Linked DNA regions of Ciceribacter thiooxidans. The protein of the gene in region 1 interacts with the protein of each later gene in a pairwise test. Links are inferred from orthologs where the notes say so. Each region holds a gene or a part of one and is shown on either strand. Other genes may lie near its edges.

What was found.
Region 2: the proteins of rho (region 1) and nusG interact in binary tests that used the Escherichia coli proteins (3 or more experiments, as listed by UniProt). The link is inferred for Ciceribacter thiooxidans from one-to-one orthologs.
Region 3: the proteins of rho (region 1) and hfq interact in binary tests that used the Escherichia coli proteins (3 or more experiments, as listed by UniProt). The link is inferred for Ciceribacter thiooxidans from one-to-one orthologs.

The regions. Positions count from the first base shown.
Region 1 is NZ_CP059896.1:3,514,941-3,517,889, forward strand. Bases 3-2,796 are described here. They hold rho (transcription termination factor Rho), read left to right. Parts: upstream 3-665; coding sequence 666-1,928; downstream 1,929-2,796. Other genes in these bases: hemJ (protoporphyrinogen oxidase HemJ), read left to right, coding at 3-475; mnmE (tRNA uridine-5-carboxymethylaminomethyl(34) synthesis GTPase MnmE), read left to right, coding at 1,996-2,796. Outside these bases: more of hemJ, read left to right, coding at 1-2; more of mnmE, read left to right, coding at 2,797-2,949. UniProt on the Escherichia coli protein: Facilitates transcription termination by a mechanism that involves Rho binding to the nascent RNA, activation of Rho's RNA-dependent ATPase activity, and release of the mRNA from the DNA template.
Region 2 is NZ_CP059896.1:1,952,264-1,955,156, reverse strand. Bases 85-2,822 are described here. They hold nusG (transcription termination/antitermination protein NusG), read left to right. Parts: upstream 85-1,057; coding sequence 1,058-1,588; downstream 1,589-2,822. Other genes in these bases: rplA (50S ribosomal protein L1), read left to right, coding at 2,169-2,822; rplK (50S ribosomal protein L11), read left to right, coding at 1,735-2,166; secE (preprotein translocase subunit SecE), read left to right, coding at 841-1,041; H4I97_RS09380 (hypothetical protein), read left to right, coding at 85-454. In the rest of the region: more of H4I97_RS09380, read left to right, coding at 1-84; more of rplA, read left to right, coding at 2,823-2,867. UniProt on the Escherichia coli protein: Part of the processive rRNA transcription and antitermination complex (rrnTAC). The complex forms an RNA-chaperone ring around the RNA exit tunnel of RNA polymerase (RNAP).
Region 3 is NZ_CP059896.1:1,676,896-1,679,874, reverse strand. The notes cover bases 122-2,945. They hold hfq (RNA chaperone Hfq), read left to right. Parts: upstream 122-1,322; coding sequence 1,323-1,568; downstream 1,569-2,945. Other genes in these bases: hflX (GTPase HflX), read left to right, coding at 1,643-2,945; H4I97_RS07960 (D-amino-acid transaminase), read left to right, coding at 352-1,215; trkA (Trk system potassium transporter TrkA), read left to right, coding at 122-330. Outside these bases: more of trkA, read left to right, coding at 1-121; more of hflX, read left to right, coding at 2,946-2,979. UniProt on the Escherichia coli protein: RNA chaperone that binds small regulatory RNA (sRNAs) and mRNAs to facilitate mRNA translational regulation in response to envelope stress, environmental stress and changes in metabolite concentrations.

The DNA.
Region 1 (2,949 bases):
CTTTCTGTTTTGCCTGGCCGCGTTAGGTCTTGTGTTCCTGCAGCCGGAGGCATTGTATCTTTGGATCAAGGCACTCCACGTCATCGCCGTCATCTCCTGGATGGCGGGAATGCTCTACATGCCGCGTTTGTTCATTTACCATTTGGATGCGCCGTTAGGCTCGCAACAGGCGGAGACCTTCTCGGTCATGGAGCAGCGGCTGCTGAAGATCATCATGCGCCCTGCGATGGTGATTGCCTGGATTCTGGGCCTCTACCTGGCTTGGGAGGGTTTCGGCTTTATGGGTGGTTGGCTTCATGTGAAACTGGCGGCAGTGCTTGCGCTGTCGGCCGTGCATGGATATTTTGCCCGTGCCGTTGCAGCCTTCGCCGGTGGTAACTACATGAAGACTGCGCGGTTCTGGCGGTTGATGAACGAAGTCCCGACCGTTCTGATGGTTGTCATCGTCATCATGGTCATCGTGAAGCCTTTTTAGGCCGCTCGGCGGCCTTTCGGCTTATTTTGGACGGGATGCGCCTTTTCGCTTGCGGCGGGTAGGTTGAATCGCTATTTTCCCGAAAATTCCATCTATCCTCAGTGTGCGTGACATCCTGTCACTTGCGGCTCCACAGACCGTACCGATCAGCATCAGCACGCCCTCCCCTACAAAAACGTGGTTCCCCTTAATGGCTGAAATGAAGCTACAAGAACTCAAGAGCAAATCTCCGACGGACCTGCTTACCTTTGCGGAGTCGCTTGAGGTCGAGAACGCCAGCACGATGCGCAAGCAGGAGCTGATGTTTGCGATCTTGAAGATGCTCGCCGCCCAAGACGTAGAGATTATCGGCGAAGGCGTCGTTGAAGTTTTGCAGGATGGCTTCGGGTTTTTGCGTTCGGCCAACGCAAACTACCTGCCGGGGCCGGATGATATCTATATCTCTCCCTCACAGATCCGTCGCTTCTCTCTGAAGACTGGCGATACGGTCGAGGGCCCGATTCGTGGACCGAAGGAAGGTGAACGATATTTCGCGCTTCTGAAGGTCAACACGATTAATTTCGAGGATCCTGAGAAGATCCGCCATAAGGTTCACTTCGATAACCTGACGCCGCTTTATCCGAACGAGCGGTTCAAGATGGAACTCGAGACGCCGACAAAGGACCTGTCTGCGCGCGTCATTGATCTCGTCGCTCCTTTGGGTAAAGGCCAGCGCGCACTGATCGTTGCGCCACCGCGAACCGGTAAAACGGTACTTTTGCAGAATATCGCGCACTCCATCACCGCCAATCATCCGGAATGCTATTTGATCGTTCTGCTGATCGATGAACGTCCGGAAGAAGTGACCGACATGCAGCGTTCGGTGCGGGGCGAGGTTATCTCCTCGACATTCGACGAGCCGGCAGTTCGCCACGTGCAGGTTGCCGAGATGGTCATCGAAAAGGCCAAGCGGCTGGTCGAGCATGGTCGAGACGTCGTCATCCTTCTCGATTCGGTCACGCGCCTGGGTCGTGCTTATAACACGGTTGTTCCGTCCTCCGGTAAGGTTCTGACCGGTGGTGTCGACGCGAACGCGTTGCAGCGTCCCAAGCGTTTCTTCGGCGCGGCGCGCAACATCGAGGAAGGTGGCTCTCTGACGATTATCGCGACGGCGCTGATCGACACCGGCAGCCGTATGGACGAAGTGATCTTCGAAGAGTTCAAGGGCACCGGTAATTCGGAAATCGTCCTCGATCGTAAAGTCGCCGACAAGCGTATCTTCCCGTCCATGGATATCCTCAAGTCCGGCACACGCAAGGAAGACCTGTTGGTCCCACGCCAGGATCTCCAGAAGATCTTCGTGCTGCGGCGTATTCTTGCCCCCATGGGAACGACCGATGCCATCGAGTTCCTCATCGACAAGTTGAAGCAGACAAAGAACAACGGAGACTTCTTCGACTCGATGAACACCTAAAGTTTCCGGTAATTAGCCGGATTCCGTGGGTGGTAGTGAGAACGAGCGGGCGAGGCTCGGTTGGGGTATGTCTATGATCCCTAATTCAGACGAAACGATCTTTGCACTTTCGTCCGGTGCCCTGCCCGCTGGTGTCGCCGTTGTACGGCTGAGTGGTCCAGCGACCTTTTCGGTGCTACGGACCCTCGTTGGAGAGCTCCCAGAACCCCGTTTTGCTGCTTTGAGATCGATCCGGAGCCGTGACGGCCACCTGCTGGACACCGGACTTGTTGTCAACTTTCCAAACCCGGCATCCTTTACCGGAGAGGACTGTGCCGAGATCCATCTTCATGGTGGAAAGGCGGTGGTCGCGGCGTTGCTTTCAGAGCTGGAGAGCTTTGAGGGATGCAGGATTGCCGAAGCCGGAGAATTCTCGAGACGTGCCTTCGAGAATGGTAAACTCGACCTGGTCGAGATAGAAGGCCTCGCCGATCTACTCACCGCGGAAACCGAGATGCAGCGGCGGCTCGCTGCCGAACAGAGCTTCGGCCGGTTGTCGGCGGTCTACGAGGCGTGGCGTGAGCGGCTGCTTCATGCGAGGGCGATGATCGAGGCAGAGCTCGACTTCGCAGACGAAGGTGACATTCCTGGCAGCGTCTCGGACCGTGTCTGGCCCGACCTCGGTGCGCTTGCCGAAGAGGTGAGGAAGCAGCTTGAAGCTGAGAGGGCGGGCGAGATCATCCGAGACGGCTTCAAGGTTGTGATCGCCGGTTCCCCGAACGTCGGCAAGTCAAGTCTCTTGAATGCCCTTGCAGACCGCGAGATCGCGATCGTCACCGAGTACGCTGGTACGACGCGTGACATTCTCCACTGTGAACTCGACCTCGACGGCTTCGCCGTTCACCTCTTTGATACAGCGGGCATCCGCGAGACCAATGAACCGGTTGAGCAGGAGGGTATACGTCGTGCCTTGGGGAAAATGGCGGAGGCCGATCTCATCCTTCATTTGAAGGACGCAAGCGCGGCCGCGGGCTCCGTCGAA
Region 2 (2,893 bases), 1.6 Mb from region 1 along the record:
GACGAAGGGCAGCGATGGATCGCGGGAGGTGCCATTCCGCCTTTGGGGAAGCGTCGCGCTGGGGGCAGGGGCGACCGCCTCCGGTGCCTGGCAGGTGAGCGCCGGCGCAGGCTATGACCCTGCGATCGGCCGCCAGGCGCTTTCGCTCTCGCAGACCGGACAGTGGTCGGCGACGCCGGCGATCGACATTGCTGCTTCCCGTGCGGTGGAAGCGAGCGCGATTGCGGGACATTCCGTCGGTATCGTCGCGCGGCAGTCGGTGAAGGTCGATTTTTCCGATCTCGGCACATCCTTGCGGATGGACGGCGTCCTCGACGGGCGCACCCGTGCCGCTCACACGAATCTCGGTATGGAAAAGAGGCTCTTGAGGGGCGTCGCCCTCACTGCCGATATCTCCGATCCGTTCCGCTCGAGCTCCGCCACCTTCGGTGCCCGCGTGCAGCGTCACTGGTGAGCGTGAAAGATCGCACCGGCCTGTCGAAAAAGCGAAAAACAGGCTTGCCAATCGTTTCGGCTCACCTTAAAGGAGCGCCATGCCAGCGCGCAGGACGCGATTTTATGTCGCGCCGGTGCCGGGTCTAGGGGTATAGCTCAGTTGGTAGAGCGGCGGTCTCCAAAACCGCAGGTCGGGGGTTCGAGCCCCTCTGCCCCTGCCATGTCCCTTTCGAAGAGGACGTAGAACCGCGCGCCCGAGGCAATCGGGCGGGCCGGCAAAAGTTTGCATAATATCGATTTCGCTCTTGTGAAATACGGAATCGGTGTTTATGTAGGGTGAAACAGACACGCGGTGCGTGGGGCTGACATAGTCGGCTTTACGCGCCGTAAAAGCGTGGGCAATAGATGGCATCCAAGACAAATCCGTTTGCGTTTCTGCAGCAGGTCCGCTCCGAGACGAACAAGGTGACATGGCCCACTCGTCGCGAGACGATGATCTCCACGGCCATGGTTCTCTTCATGGTGCTTTTTGCGGCGCTGTTTTTCTTTTCGGCAGATCAGATCATCGGTTGGCTTATCGGCCTGGTGCTGAGCGTCGGTAATTAATCGGGCGGAGACGGACATGGCGGCGCGTTGGTACATCGTCCACGCTTATTCGAATTTTGAGAAGAAGGTGGCTGAATCCATTGAGGAGAAGGCCAGGCAGAAGGGGCTCGAGCATCTTTTCGAGAAGATCCTCGTGCCGACCGAGAAGGTGGTCGAAGTGCGGCGTGGCCGCAAGGTCGACAGCGAGCGCAAGTTTTTCCCGGGCTATGTCCTGGTGCGCGCCGATCTGACCGACGAGGCCTATCATCTCATCAAGAATACCCCGAAGGTGACGGGTTTCCTCGGTTCCGACAACAAGCCGGTTCCGATCCCGGACTACGAGGCTGAGCGCATCCTGGGCCAGGTCCAGGAAGGTGTCGAGCGCCCGAAGTCCTCCGTCTCGTTCGAGATCGGCGAACAGGTTCGCGTTTCCGACGGTCCGTTCGCCTCGTTCAACGGCACCGTTCAGGATGTCGACGAAGAGCGTTCGCGGCTCAAGGTGGAGGTGTCGATCTTCGGTCGCGCTACGCCGGTCGAGCTTGAGTATTCTCAGGTCGAGAAGGTCTGAGTATCAGGGCGGTCATCCGCCCTGTTCCGCGTGGGAGGATGAAGGCCTGAAGCCGGGTCTTTCAGACGCACCACGCAACCGCAGCCGCCGATGCAAGTCGGCATTTTCGGGCCGGGCGACCGGTCCTTAAGGAAAGGCAGAGAGAAATGGCTAAGAAAGTTGCAGGCCAGCTCAAGCTGCAGGTCAAGGCAGGATCGGCAAACCCGTCCCCGCCGATCGGCCCGGCACTTGGTCAGCGTGGCATTAACATCATGGAATTCTGCAAGGCGTTCAATGCCGCCACGCAGGAAATGGAAAAGGGTATGCCGATCCCGGTCGTCATCACCTACTACCAGGACAAGTCCTTCACCTTCGCGATGAAGCAGCCGCCGGTTACCTACTGGCTGAAGAAGGAAGCGAAGATCACCTCCGGCTCCAAGACGCCGGGCAAGGGTGCGAAGGTCGGTACCATCACCAAGGCTCAGGTCCGTGCGATCGCCGAAGGCAAGATGAAGGACCTCAATGCAGCCGACGTCGAAGGCGCAATGGCGATGGTCGAGGGCTCTGCCCGCTCCATGGGCCTGGAAGTGGTAGGTTGATCATGGCTAAGCTCGCAAAGCGCATTCAGAAGATCCGCGAAGGCATTGATCCGGCGAAGCTCGTCGCTCTGTCGGACGCCATCGCAATGGTCAAGGAACGGGCCGTCGCCAAGTTCGACGAAACCGTCGAAATCGCGATGAACCTCGGCGTTGACCCGCGTCACGCCGACCAGATGGTTCGTGGCGTCGTCAACCTGCCGAACGGCACCGGTCGCGACGTTCGCGTCGCCGTCTTCGCCCGTGGCGTCAAGGCTGATGAGGCCAAGGCAGCCGGTGCGGATATCGTCGGTGCGGAAGAACTCGTCGAGATCGTCCAGGGTGGCAAGATCGACTTCGACCGCTGCATCGCGACCCCGGACATGATGCCGCTCGTCGGTCGTCTCGGTAAGGTTCTCGGACCCCGCGGCATGATGCCGAACCCGAAGGTCGGGACCGTCACCATGGACGTCGCCGGTGCCGTCAAGGCTTCCAAGGGCGGCGCCGTTGAGTTCCGCGTCGAGAAGGCCGGTATCGTTCATGCCGGTATCGGCAAGGCTTCCTTCGACGCCAAGGCGCTCGAAGAAAACATCAAGGCCTTCGCTGACGCCGTCATCAAGGCGAAGCCCGCTGGTGCGAAGGGTAACTACGTCAAGCGCGTAGCGATCTCCTCGACCATGGGCCCGGGCGTCAAGATCGACCCGTCGTCGGTCACTGCGGCCTAAGAATTCTTCCGGAGCCGCGAGGCTCC
Region 3 (2,979 bases), 1.8 Mb from region 1 along the record:
GCCTATATCAATCCGAGAGCCGTCACCATCTCCCGTGTGCTCCAGCACGTCCGCAAGGGACGCATCCGTTCGGTCTACGCCGTGCAGAAGGGGGCGGCGGAGGTGATCGAGGCCGAAGCGTTGGAAACCTCGCCGCTCGTCGGACGGCCGTTCCGCGATCTCGACCTGCCGGAGGGCATGCGCATCGGCGCGATCTATCGCGACGGCGTCGTCCTTCGCCCGGACGGCAGCACCAGGATCAAGACCAAAGATCGTGTGGTGCTCTTCGTCACCGCCGCAGCGATCCGTGACGTCGAGCAGATGTTCCGCGTCTCCATCCAGTATTTCTGATCGCCCGGAGTTCGAACGACCATGCCGAGAACTGCCTATGTCAATGGCCGCTACGTCAACCACGGCGAGGCCGGCGTCCATATCGAGGATCGCGGCTATCAGTTCGCCGACGGCGTCTACGAGGTTTGCGAGGTACGTCACGGCGTGATCGTCGATCTCACCCGCCATCTCGACCGGCTCGACCGCTCGCTCTCGGAGATCCGGATCAAGCCTCCGATGGTGCGTGCCGCCCTGATCCAGGTCATTCGTGAGGTGCTGCGGCGCAACCGCGTGCGCAATGGCCTCTTCTATCTGCAGGTCACCCGCGGCGCGGCGCGACGCGACCACGTCTTTCCCGCTGCGGATACGCCCGCGACCCTGGTGGTGACGGCAAAGAGCACTAATCCGGAAATCATAGCCGCGAAGAACGCCAACGGCATCAAGGCGATCACGCTCCCCGACAACCGCTGGGAACGCGTCGACGTCAAGACGGTAGGGCTTCTGCCGAACGTGCTTGCCCGCCAGCAGGCGAAGGAGGCGGGTGCACAGGAAGCGGTCTACATCGATCGTGACGGGATGGTTACCGAAGGGGCGGCAACCAATGTGTGGATCGTCGACAAGGAGGGGCGGCTGATCACACGTCCGGCAGAACCCGGCATCCTCAAGGGAATCACGCGCACGACGCTGATGGATGTCGCGGACAAGCTCGGGGTGCCGATCGTCGAGCGCAGGTTCTCGCGCGAGGAGATGCTGGAGGCGCGTGAAGTCTTCATCACGGCGGCGACCAGCATCTGTTTTCCGGTCGTCGAAATCGACGGCCGTACGATTGCCAACGGCCATCCGGGCGACGTCTCAGCCCGGTTCCGGCAAGCCTTTTTCGACATTGCGGAAAAGACCGCGATTTGATACCAACTTCACCGCGAAGGGGTCGTAAGGGCACTTCCTGGTCGGCTGACACGTGCAAACAATAATTCACCGGTCAAAGTACCGGCAAAAAAGAAAGAAGCGGCGCCATGGCGGAACGTTCTCAGAATTTGCAGGATCTTTTCCTCAACACAGTTCGCAAGCAGAAGATTTCGTTGACGATTTTTCTGATCAACGGCGTCAAGCTGACCGGCGTCGTCACGTCCTTCGACAACTTCTGCGTCCTTCTGCGCCGTGACGGGCATTCGCAGCTGGTTTATAAACATGCGATTTCGACCATCATGCCGGGACAGCCGATGCAGATGTTCGAAAGCGAAGAGAACGTCGCTTCATAGGATCAAAAGCAATCAACACGCGCGATACCAAGAGCGATTCCATAGTCCCGGAGGATGAAAAACACCGGGACGACATGTGCGCCATCGTCATCGTTCCGCTGGTCAAACCCTCGCGCGCTGCCGCGACCGGCCAGACCGACGGCGCTGGCGTCCAGCCGCCCGCTCCAACTCGATCCAACGAAGCCCGTCTCGAAGAGGCGATCGGTCTCGCGCGGGCCATCGACCTGACGATTGCGGAAGGTCTGCTCGTACCGGTCAACCAGCCGCGTCCGGCGACGCTGCTCGGCACCGGCAAGATCGCCGAGATCGGCGCGCTGCTCGACGAGCACAATGCCGGGCTCGTCATCGTCGACCATCCGCTGACCCCGGTGCAGCAGCGCAATCTCGAAAAGGAATGGAACGCCAAGGTCATCGACCGGACGGGCCTCATCCTGGAGATCTTCGGCCGGCGCGCCTCCACCAAGGAAGGCTCGCTGCAGGTCGAGCTTGCTCATTTGAACTATCAGAAGGGCCGGCTGGTCCGCAGTTGGACCCACCTTGAGCGTCAGCGCGGCGGTGCGGGCTTCATGGGCGGTCCGGGTGAAACCCAGATCGAGGCCGACCGGCGTCTCTTGCAGGAGCGGATCGTCAGGCTCGAACGGGAGCTGGAGCAGGTGGTCCGCACCCGCCAGCTCCACCGCGCCAAGCGCCGCAAGGTGCCGCATCCGATCGTCGCCCTCGTCGGCTACACCAATGCCGGCAAGTCGACGCTCTTCAACCGCATCACCGGCGCCGGCGTGCTCGCCGAGGACATGCTGTTTGCGACGCTCGATCCGACGCTCCGCCGCATGAAACTGCCGCACGGGCGCACGGTCATCCTGTCGGACACGGTAGGCTTCATCTCGAACCTGCCGACCCATCTCGTCGCCGCCTTCCGCGCGACGCTCGAAGAGGTGCTGGAAGCCGACCTCATCCTCCATGTCCGCGACATGGCCGATCCGGACAACGGGGCGCAGGCATCGGACGTGCTGCGCATTCTCTCCGACCTCGGTATTGGTGAGAAGGAAGGGGCCGAGCGCATCATCGAGGTCTGGAACAAGATCGACCGGCTGGAGCCGGAACGCCACGACGCGATCCTGCAGAAGGCCGCTTCGCGCGCCAACGTCATTCCGGTCTCGGCGATCAGCGGCGAGGGTGTTGACCGGCTGATGGCGGTGATTTCCGAGCGGCTCTCGGGCGTGCTGACCGAAACCACGGTCATTATCCCGGCCGACAAGCAGGCATTGATCTCCTGGGCCTACGAGAACGCGGTCGTCGATGGCCGCGAGGACCGCGAGGACGGTTCCGTCAGCCTCGACGTGCGGCTGACCGAGCGCCAGGCGATGGAGCTCGAACGCAAGCTCGGCAACGACCGCAAGCGTGACAAGGAAGA